DNA from 3 places in the Pedococcus badiiscoriae genome. Region 1 is predicted to be linked to each of the others. Evidence: predicted binding sites of a transcription regulator. Region 1 holds the regulator's gene; each other region holds the start of a gene.

The links. Region 1 encodes HrcA, which represses chaperone genes, less so after heat shock. Its sites were predicted from a motif close to TTNGCACTCGNNNNNNNCGAGTGCNAA; they were not measured.
Region 2: a site for HrcA is predicted at 1,235-1,261, ahead of groL (chaperonin GroEL). Genes of this name have one in related genera too.
Region 3: a site for HrcA is predicted at 1,609-1,635, ahead of groES (co-chaperone GroES). Genes of this name have one in related genera too.

What each region holds. Positions count from the first base shown of each region.
Region 1 covers NZ_JACCAB010000001.1:2,765,239-2,768,450, reverse strand. The annotation lists gene dnaJ (molecular chaperone DnaJ) at 1-857, opposite strand, end outside; gene hrcA (heat-inducible transcriptional repressor HrcA) at 927-1,958, opposite strand; gene BJ986_RS13035 (DUF3097 family protein) at 2,107-3,006, shown strand; gene BJ986_RS13030 (DUF4870 domain-containing protein) at 3,142-3,212, shown strand, end outside.
Region 2 covers NZ_JACCAB010000001.1:1,765,192-1,768,403, forward strand. The annotation lists gene BJ986_RS08520 (DUF559 domain-containing protein) at 599-1,075, shown strand; gene groL (chaperonin GroEL) at 1,379-3,004, shown strand; gene BJ986_RS08530 (alkaline phosphatase D family protein) at 3,110-3,212, shown strand, end outside.
Region 3 covers NZ_JACCAB010000001.1:2,033,848-2,037,059, reverse strand. The annotation lists gene groL (chaperonin GroEL) at 1-1,048, opposite strand, end outside; gene groES (co-chaperone GroES) at 1,150-1,443, opposite strand; gene BJ986_RS09755 (GNAT family N-acetyltransferase) at 1,733-2,554, shown strand; gene BJ986_RS09750 (THUMP-like domain-containing protein) at 2,635-3,212, shown strand, end outside.

The sequences.
Region 1 (3,212 bases):
CCGTCGAACGTGTCGAGCTTGATCGTCGTGCCGAGGGCGGCAGCGGTCATGGGCAGCTCGACGGTGCAGTGCAGGTCGTCGCCCCGGCGCTGGAAGGTCTGGTGCGCGCGCACGGCCACCTCGACGTAGAGGTCGCCCGCCGGGCCACCACCCTGACCGACCTCGCCCTCGCCGCCGAGCTGGATGCGGGTGCCGGTGTCGACCCCCGCCGGGACCTTGATCTTGAGCGTGCGACGGGTGCGGACCCGGCCGTCACCGGAGCACTCGAAGCACGGGCTCACGAGCACCTCGCCGTAGCCCTGGCAGGTGGCGCACGGACGGGTCGTCATCACCTGGCCGAGGAACGAGCGCTGGACCTGCTGGATCTCGCCGCGTCCACCGCAGACGTCGCAGGTGCGCCGCGAGGTGCCGGGCTGGGCGCCGTCGCCGTGACAGGTCGAGCACACCACGGCTGTCTCGATCGCGAGCTCCTTCTCGGCGCCGAACACGGCGTCGCCGAGGTCGATGTCGAGCCGGATGAGGGCGTCCTGGCCACGCCGCTGCCGCGAGCGCGGACCGCGCTGGGCCTGCCCGGCGCCGGCACCGAAGAAGGCGTCCATGATGTCGCTGAAGGAGAAGCCCTGGCCGAAACCGGCGGCACCTGCGGCATACGGGTCCGAACCCATGTCGTAGGAACGCCGCTTGTCGGCGTCGGAGAGCACGTCATAGGCCTGCGAGACCTTCTTGAACTGCTCCTCGGCCTCCGGGCTCGGGTTGACGTCGGGGTGCAGCGTCCGCGCCTTCTTGCGGTACGCGCGCTTGATGTCCTCGGGGCTGGCGTCCCGGGACACACCCAGGTCCTGGTAGTAGTCGTTCAACGGATGTCCTTCAACGAGTGTCCTTGGTGTCACCGGGGTGACGGTTGGCGGTACGAGGTCGGACGCGCGTCATTGCGCGAGGATTCGGGAGACGTAGGTGGCCACGGCCCGCACGGACGCCATGGTCGTGGGGTAGTCCATCCGGGTGGGCCCGAGGACACCCAGACCGGCGACGAGCTCGGAGCCCGAGCCGTACTCGGTCGAGACGACCGAGGTCGACTGGAGCCCGGCGAACGGGTTCTCGTGGCCGATGCGGACCGAGACCATGTCGGAGGTCTCGCGCGCGGTGCCGAGCAGCTTGAGCAGCACGACGTGCTGCTCGAGCGCTTCGAGGACCGGGCCGATGCTGAGGGGGAAGTCGGTGCCGACGCGCGCCAGGTTCGCCGTGCCCGCGAGGACGACCCGCTCCTCGCGCTCCTCCACCAGCGCGTCGTCGAGGGACCGCACGACGGCGCGGACCAGGTCGCGGTCGGCCGGCTCGAACTCGTCGGCGAGGTTCGCCAGCGACGCGGCGGCCTCGACCAGCCGCTGCCCCACGGCGCGGGCGTTGACCTTGGCCCGGACCAGTCCGAGCGTGGCTTCACCCTCCTTGGTGGACAGGTCCTGGCTGGTCTCGATGACGCGCTGCTCGACGCGGCCGGTGTTGACGATGAGCACCACCATCAGGCGGGTCGGACCCATCGCGACGAACTCGATGTGCCGCACCGTCGACCGCGTCAGCGATGGGTACTGCATGACGGCGACCTGCCTGGTCAGCGACGCCAGCAGGCGAACCGTCCGGTCGACGACGTCGTCGAGGTCGACGGCGCCCTCGAGGAACTGGGCGATCGCGGCCCGCTCGGCCGCGGTCATGGGCTTGACGGAGCTCAGCCGGTCGACGAACAGGCGGTAGCCGGCATCGGTCGGCACCCGCCCGGCGCTGGTGTGCGGGGCGGCGATGAGGCCCTCCTCCTCCAGCGCCGCCATGTCGTTGCGCACCGTGGCGGCCGAGACCCCCAGCTGGTGACGGTCGAGCAGCGCCTTGGAACCCACCGGTTCGGATGTCTGGACGTAGTCCTGCACGATCGCGCGCAGCACGGCGAGTCGACGTTCCTCGCTCATCAGGCACCTCCTTCAACCGATCTGGCCCGACTACGGACAGGCTGGCACTCAGGCTCAGCGAGTGCCAAGTCTACGGGGTTCCCCTGTCCGGGCAGCACGGGCGGCGCGCCCTCGCCGCCCGGGGCTCCGCGCGGCATACCCTGCGTCGGTGTCCGACCGCTATGGCTCCGATGTCCTGTCCGGTGACTGGAAGCTCCCCCCGCGGGGACGTTCGCGCGAGGTCGAGGCCGAGACCGGCCTGGTCGTCGAGGACGTCGAGACCGGCTGGTGCGGTGCCGTGGTCCGCGTCGAGAAGGCCGGGGGGATGCGGGTCGTGCACCTGGAGGACCGTCGCGGTCGCACCAAGGGCTTCCCGATGGGCCCCGGCTTCCTGCTCGACGGGGCTCCGGTCGTCCTGACCCCACCCACCGCGGCCGCCCGCGCGCAGCTCGAGCAGGCCAAGGCCGCCGCCTCGCGCACGGCCTCGGGCTCACGGGCCGTGCACGGGGCCACGGCCCGGGTGGCGAGCGGCTCACGCATCTTCGTCGAGGGCCGGCATGACGCCGAGCTGGTCGAGAAGGTGTGGGGCGCGGACCTGCGGATCGAGGGTGTGGTGGTCGAGATGCTGGACGGCGTCGACGACCTGGTCGCGGCGATCGCCGACTTCCAGCCGGGTCCGGGCCGCCGGATGGGGGTGCTCGTCGACCACCTGCTGCCCGGCACCAAGGAGCACCGCGTCGTGCAGGACGCGGCCCGTGGACCGTATGCCGCCCACGTGCGGATCCTCGGGCACCCGTACGTCGACGTGTGGCAGAGCGTGCGCCCCGAGCGGCTCGGCCTGACGCAGTGGCCGGTGATCCCTCGCGGCCAGTCGTGGAAGCACGGGATCTGCGCGCACCTGGGGTGGGCGCACGACGACCAGGCCGACATCGCGAGGGCGTGGAAGCAGATCCTCGGGACGGTGCGGTCGTACGCCGACCTCGAGCCGACCCTGCTCGCCAGCGTCGAGGAGCTCATCGACTTCGTCACGGAGGCGCAAGCGGACTCGGTGACCGACCCACGCCGTTGAGGCGTCCGGGTCAGGGTCGGCCCTGACGCTCCCCTGACCACACCCCCGATTCCACCCCGAAGGCGGGACCACCCAGCCCCTCCATGCGTTTCACTAGGTGCAGACACCCTGCAGGCCACCACCACGGAGAAACCCATGACCGACCAACCGACGCAGCCCGAGCAACCAACGCAGCCTGAGCAGCCGAACGTCCCGCCGCAGCAGGC
Region 2 (3,212 bases), 1.0 Mb from region 1:
GAGCCTCCCACCACCGGACCGCTCCGGCGACCTGACTCCGCCCGCCACCTGATCGCCCGAGATCCCAGCTTTCGGGCCCGTGAGGGCCGTTGCAGCCCGAAAGCTGGGATCTCGGCGAGGTCAGGTGCCTTGCGGCCTGTGGAGAACTCCCAGGGGACCGTTGCGGATTTGCCACGCTCGTCGGGTGCGACAGCCCCGGACCCCACTCCCCGCGGTGCTGCGCGACCGTGCGTTCACCGTGGCCGAGGCGCGCGCGGCTGACGTCGGGCGATCTCGACTGGATGCCCGGGACCTGCAACGGCCCGGCTGGGGCATTCGCTCCACCCGGTCAGCAGGCACGATCGACGAGCACGCACGTGACCTCCTGGTGGTCCTTCCGCCGGGCGCGGCGTTCTCACACCTCACCGCGGCCCGGCTTTGGCGCTTGCCGCTCCCGACCCGGTGGAGCCGACACGAGCCACTGGACGTCCTGACTTGCGGGACGCCGAGCCGACGCGACGGCGTCCGTGGACATCGCGGTCTTGAGCTGCGCGAGGTCGAGATCCTGAGAGGGCTGCCTGTCACTCGTCCGGTGCCTACCTGGACGGATCTCGCGACGATGCCTGCCTTGTCGGTCGAGGATCTCGTCATTGCCGGCGACGCCTTTGCCACTCGGGACCCGCGCCTGGTGGCAGCCCTCGCGGCAGCCGGAGCCGGAGTCGGCGGCAGGGGCCGGCGTAAGCTCCGTGCTGCGTCCGAGCTGGTCAGGAGCGGAAGCGGGTCACCGATGGAGACCCGGGCCCGACTCGCCTTCGGCGAGGCTGGTCTGCCAGAGCCAGAGCTCAACGCAACCGTCTATGCCGAGGACGGCCACTTCCTTGCGCGGGTGGACTTCATGTGGCGAGGGCCGCGCGTCATCGTCGAGTACGAAGGTGACCAGCACCGGTCGGACCGACGACAGTGGGAGAACGACATCCAGCGCGTCCGGCTTCTCGAGGACCTGGGCTGGAAGGTCGTGCGGATCACCGCGGCCGACCTGGCCGATCCGCACCGGCGCCGAGAGCTCATGCGCATGCTTCACCGCCTCGTGGGCTGATGCGGTCGGCACCTGGCGGACTCGGCATACGGTGTTGTCCACCTCGAGATCCCAGCTCTCGGGCCCGCCGGGGGCGGTTGCAGCCCGAGAGCTGGGATCTCGGCGAGGTCACGCGCCGGACCCGTTTGCACTCTCCCCCTGAGAGTGCCAATAATGGCATTAGCACTCTCACCATGAGAGTGACAATCCAGGCCAGTAGGGCGAGGTCCGGGGAGCACGGCGACGTGAGCCGCGCAAGCCGGTCCGTCCGTCGCGGGCGCCCGCTGGCCACCGTTTACGTTTCGCGTGGGAGGAACCACCCGAATGGCCAAGATCATCGCTTTCGATGAAGAGGCTCGCCGCGGTCTCGAGCGGGGAATGAACATCCTCGCCGACGCCGTCCGCGTCACCCTCGGTCCGAAGGGCCGCAACGTCGTCCTCGAGAAGAAGTGGGGAGCCCCGACGATCACCAACGATGGTGTGTCCATCGCCAAGGAGATCGAGCTCGACGACCCGTACGAGAAGATCGGCGCAGAGCTGGTCAAGGAAGTTGCCAAGAAGACGGATGACGTCGCTGGCGACGGCACGACCACGGCCACCGTCCTCGCCCAGGCCCTCGTCAAGGAGGGTCTGCGCAACGTCGCCGCAGGCGCCAACCCGATGGCCCTCAAGCGCGGCATCGAGAAGGCCGTCGAGGCCGTCTCCGCCCAGCTGCTCGAGATGGCCAAGGATGTCGAGACCAAGGAGCAGATCGCTTCGACCGCCTCGATCTCCGCTGCTGACCCCCAGATCGGCGAGATGATCGCCGAGGCCATGGACAAGGTCGGCAAGGAAGGTGTCATCACCGTCGAGGAGTCCAACACCTTCGGCCTCGAGCTCGAGCTCACCGAGGGCATGCGCTTCGACAAGGGCTACATCAGCCACTACTTCGTCACCGACACCGAGCGCATGGAGTCGGTGCTCGAGGACCCCTACGTCCTCGTGGTCAACTCCAAGATCTCCGGCATCAAGGACCTGCTGCCCCTCCTCGAGAAGGTCATGCAGTCCGGCAAGCCGCTGCTCATCATCGCCGAGGACGTGGACGGCGAGGCCCTGTCGACCCTGGTGGTCAACAAGATCCGTGGCACCTTCAAGTCGGTCGCCGTCAAGGCTCCCGGCTTCGGTGACCGTCGCAAGGCCATGCTGGCCGACATCGCCATCCTCACCGGTGGCCAGGTCATCTCCGAGGAGGTCGGCCTCAAGCTCGACACCACGGAGCTCGACATGCTCGGTCGCGCCCGCAAGGTCGTCGTGACCAAGGACGAGACGACCATCGTCGAGGGTGCTGGCGAGGCCGACCAGATCCAGGGTCGCGTCAACCAGATCCGCGCCGAGATCGACAAGTCGGACAGCGACTACGACCGCGAGAAGCTGCAGGAGCGCCTGGCCAAGCTGGCCGGCGGTGTTGCGGTCATCAAGGCCGGTGCCGCGACCGAGGTCGAGCTCAAGGAGCGCAAGCACCGCATCGAGGACGCCGTGCGCAACGCCAAGGCTGCCATCGAGGAGGGGATCGTCGCCGGTGGTGGCGTGGCCCTGCTCCAGGCGACCAAGGCCGCGTTCGAGAAGCTCGAGCTCGAGGGTGACGAGGCCACCGGTGCGAACATCGTTCGCGTCGCAGCCTCCGCTCCGCTCAAGCAGATCGCGATCAACGCCGGCCTCGAGGGCGGCGTCGTGAGCGAGAAGGTCAGCACGCTCGAAGCAGGGTGGGGCCTCAACGCCGCCACCGGCGAGTACGTCGACCTCATCGCCGCGGGCATCATCGACCCGGCGAAGGTGACGCGCTCGGCGCTGCAGAACGCCGCGTCGATCGCCGCGCTGTTCCTCACCACCGAGGCCGTCATCGCCGACAAGCCCGAGAAGGCTGCGCCGATGGCTCCCGGTGGCGACGAGATGGGTGGCATGGGCTTCTGAGCCCAGCCACACGGCATACGCCAGAACGAGGGGCGGTCCACCGAGAGGTGGGCCGCCCCTCGTCTTTGTCCCCACCGGACCGGTATGCCGTGTAGAACGGTCCTCGTGCCGACTCATCCCTCTTCTGGCCCCCTGACCCTGGGGCCGCTGCTCCGCTACATCGGGGAGACCTCGGCGACGATCTGGGTCCAGACCCGCGATGCCGCGC
Region 3 (3,212 bases), 730 kb from region 1:
CGGCCTTGATCTGGTTGACCCGGCCGGTGACGTCGTCGGAGTTGCCGCCGCCGTCGATGATCGTGGTGGTGTCCTTGGTGACGACGACGCGGCGGGCCTGGCCCAGCACGTCGAGGTCCGCCTGGTCGAGCTTGAGGCCGACCTCCTCGGAGATGACCTGGCCACCGGTGAGGGTCGCCATGTCCTGCAGCATCGCCTTGCGACGGTCACCGAAGCCGGGCGCCTTGACCGCGACGACGTTGAACGTGCCGCGGATCTTGTTGACCACCAGGGTCGACAGCGCTTCGCCGTCAACGTCCTCGGCGATGATCAGCAGTGGCTTGCCGGTCTTGACGACCTTCTCCAGCACCGGCAGGACATCGGCGATGGCCGAGATCTTGCCCTGGTTGATGAGGATGTAGGCGTCCTCGACCACGGCCTCCATGCGCTCTGCGTCCGAGACGAAGTACGGCGAGATGTAGCCCTTGTCGAACTGCATGCCCTCGGTGAACTCGAGCTCGGTCGTCGCCGTCGAGGACTCCTCGACGGTGATGACGCCGTCCTTGCCGACCTTGTCGAACGCGTCGGCGATGGTGGCGCCGATGGTCTGGTCCTGGGCGGACAGCGCTGCGACCTGGGCGATCTCGTCCTTGCCCTCGATCTCGCGAGCGTTCTCGAGCAGCCGGGCGCTGACGGCCTGGACCGCCGCGTCGATGCCGCGCTTCAGGCTGGCCGGGGCGGCGCCCGCGGCAACGTTGCGCAGGCCCTCCTTGACCATGGCCTGGGCGAGGACGGTGGCCGTGGTGGTCCCGTCGCCTGCGACGTCGTTGGTCTTGGTGGCGACCTCCTTGGCGAGCTGGGCACCGAGGTTCTCGTAGGGGTCCTCGAGCTCGATCTCGCGGGCGATGGTCACGCCGTCGTTGGTGATCGTGGGTGCGCCCCACTTCTTGTCGATGACGACGTTGCGGCCCTTCGGGCCGAGGGTCACCTTGACCGCGTTCGCGAGCGCGTCAACGCCGCGCTCCAGCGACTTGCGGGCGGAGTCGTTGAACTCCAGCGTCTTAGCCATGAAAGTCCTTCTCTAGCAGTGGAGTACAGGGATTGAAGGCAACGTGCCCTGTATGCCGGCAGGCCGGCATACAGGGCACGTTGCTCACGCGGTGCGGATGCTCAGCCGACGATGGCGAGGATGTCGCGGGCGGAGAGGATGAGGTACTCCTCGCCGCCGTGCTTGATCTCGGTGCCGCCGTACTTGCTGTAGATGACCCGGTCGCCGACGGTGACGTCGAGCGGGACGCGGTTGCCGTGGTCGTCGATCCGGCCAGGACCGATCGCGAGGACCTCGCCCTCCTGGGGCTTCTCCTTCGCGGTGTCCGGGATGACGAGGCCAGACGCGGTGGTCTGCTCGGCCTCGACGGACTTGACGACGATGCGGTCTTCGAGCGGCTTGATGGAAACCGACACGATGATGACCTCCCCTTCGGGAATGTCGAAGTTGGACAGGTGGATGGTGGTGCTTGGTGCTGTGGTGCTGAGGTCACGGCCTGGCGGTCGCCGTCGCGGGGATCGACCGACTGGCTGCGTTAGCACTCGGCGAACCGGAGTGCCAACGCAAATCTAGGCTCGCGGTTAGCACTCGGTCAACTCGAGTGCCAGAGATTGTCCGTTGCGTTCGCCACGAGCGGACGGACAACGCCTGGGGGACGGACAAACCAGTTGCCGAGCGCGGTCCGCGGGAGGCAGGGTCAGCAGCGTGACCGACACCCACGAGACCTCCGCCGCGCTCCTGCGAGCCTACGACGCGCAGCTGCGCGAGGAGCGCGAGGTGACCTCGTCCCTGGACACCGCCCGGCTCGGGCCGCTCGTGCTCGCGACGTTCATGGGTGGGCGCGGCTTCATCACCTACCGGAGCCTGGACACCGACGACGGTCCAGCCACCCGAGACTCGGTCGCGCTGCTCGTGGAGCAGGCCCTCGAGCACTACCTGGTGAAGCCCGAGATCACCCGGGTCGAGTGGAAGACCCGCGGGCACGACCACGCCCCGGGCCTGCACGACGCCCTCGTCGCCCACGGGTTCACCCCCGACGAGCCGGAGTCGATCATGATCGGTGAGGCCCAGCTGCTGGCTGGGGACGTCCCGTTGCCGGAAGGCGTCACCGTCCGCCGGGTCACCGAGGAGGGCGACGTCCGGGCCATGTGCGCGATGCAGGCCGAGGTGTTCGGCGACGACGAGGCGCAGGCGCAGGACCGGGCGGATGAGATCCTGAACCGGCTGCGGACGCGCGACGACCTGGAGATGTGGGTCGCCGAGCACGACGGCACGATCGTCAGCGCCGGGCGCCTCGAACCCGTCGCCGGGACCGAGTTCGCCGGCATCTGGGGCGGCGCCACCCGACCCGCGTTCCGCGGACGCGGGATCTACCGGGCGCTGACCTCCGCCAGGGCGCGTTCGGCCATCGCCCGCGGCAAGCGCTACATCAACAGCGACTCGACGGAGTTCTCCCGTCCCATCCTCGAGCGATCGGGCTTCCTCAAGGTCTCGACGACCACCCCCTACGAATGGCGGCGCCCCTAGCCCGCTGCCCCGCATGGCCCGCATGGCCCGCATGGCCCGCATGGCCCGGTCAGCACCCGCCGTACGACAGAATGCCGGGCATGGACCTGGCTCTGCTGCGACGGCTGACCACCGGCGAGGGCTGGGGCCTGCTGCAGTCCCTCCCCCCGTACGACGAGGCGGGCGCGCTGGCGCTGCAGCAGCGCTTGCGGGACGCCGGCTTCGAGCCCGACCTCGTCGCCGCCGCGCTGAACCAGGCCCGGTTGCGCGCCAAGGGCCAGGACAAGTTCGGCGAGTTCGCCCGCGGCATGGTGCTCACCTCCGACGGCCTGGAACAGGCGACCCGGCTCGCGGTAGCTGCCCAGCACGCCCAGCGCTTCCGGGCCGCGGGCATCCACACCGTGTACGACCTCGGGTGTGGCATCGGCTCGGACGCCATGGCGATGGCAGGCCTCGACCTGCGGGTCAGAGCCATCGACGCCGACGAGGTGACCGCGGGGATCGCGGCGGTGAACCTGCGGCACTGGCCGGACTCCACGGCATACCAAGGGCTGGTGGAGGAGTTCACCGCCCCGTTGGGTGAGGGTGCGCGTGGCGTCGGGGCGTGGCTCGACCCGGCCCGACGGACGCCCGGCGTGGCCGACGTGACCGGTCGCACCCGGAGGGTCTTCAACCTCGC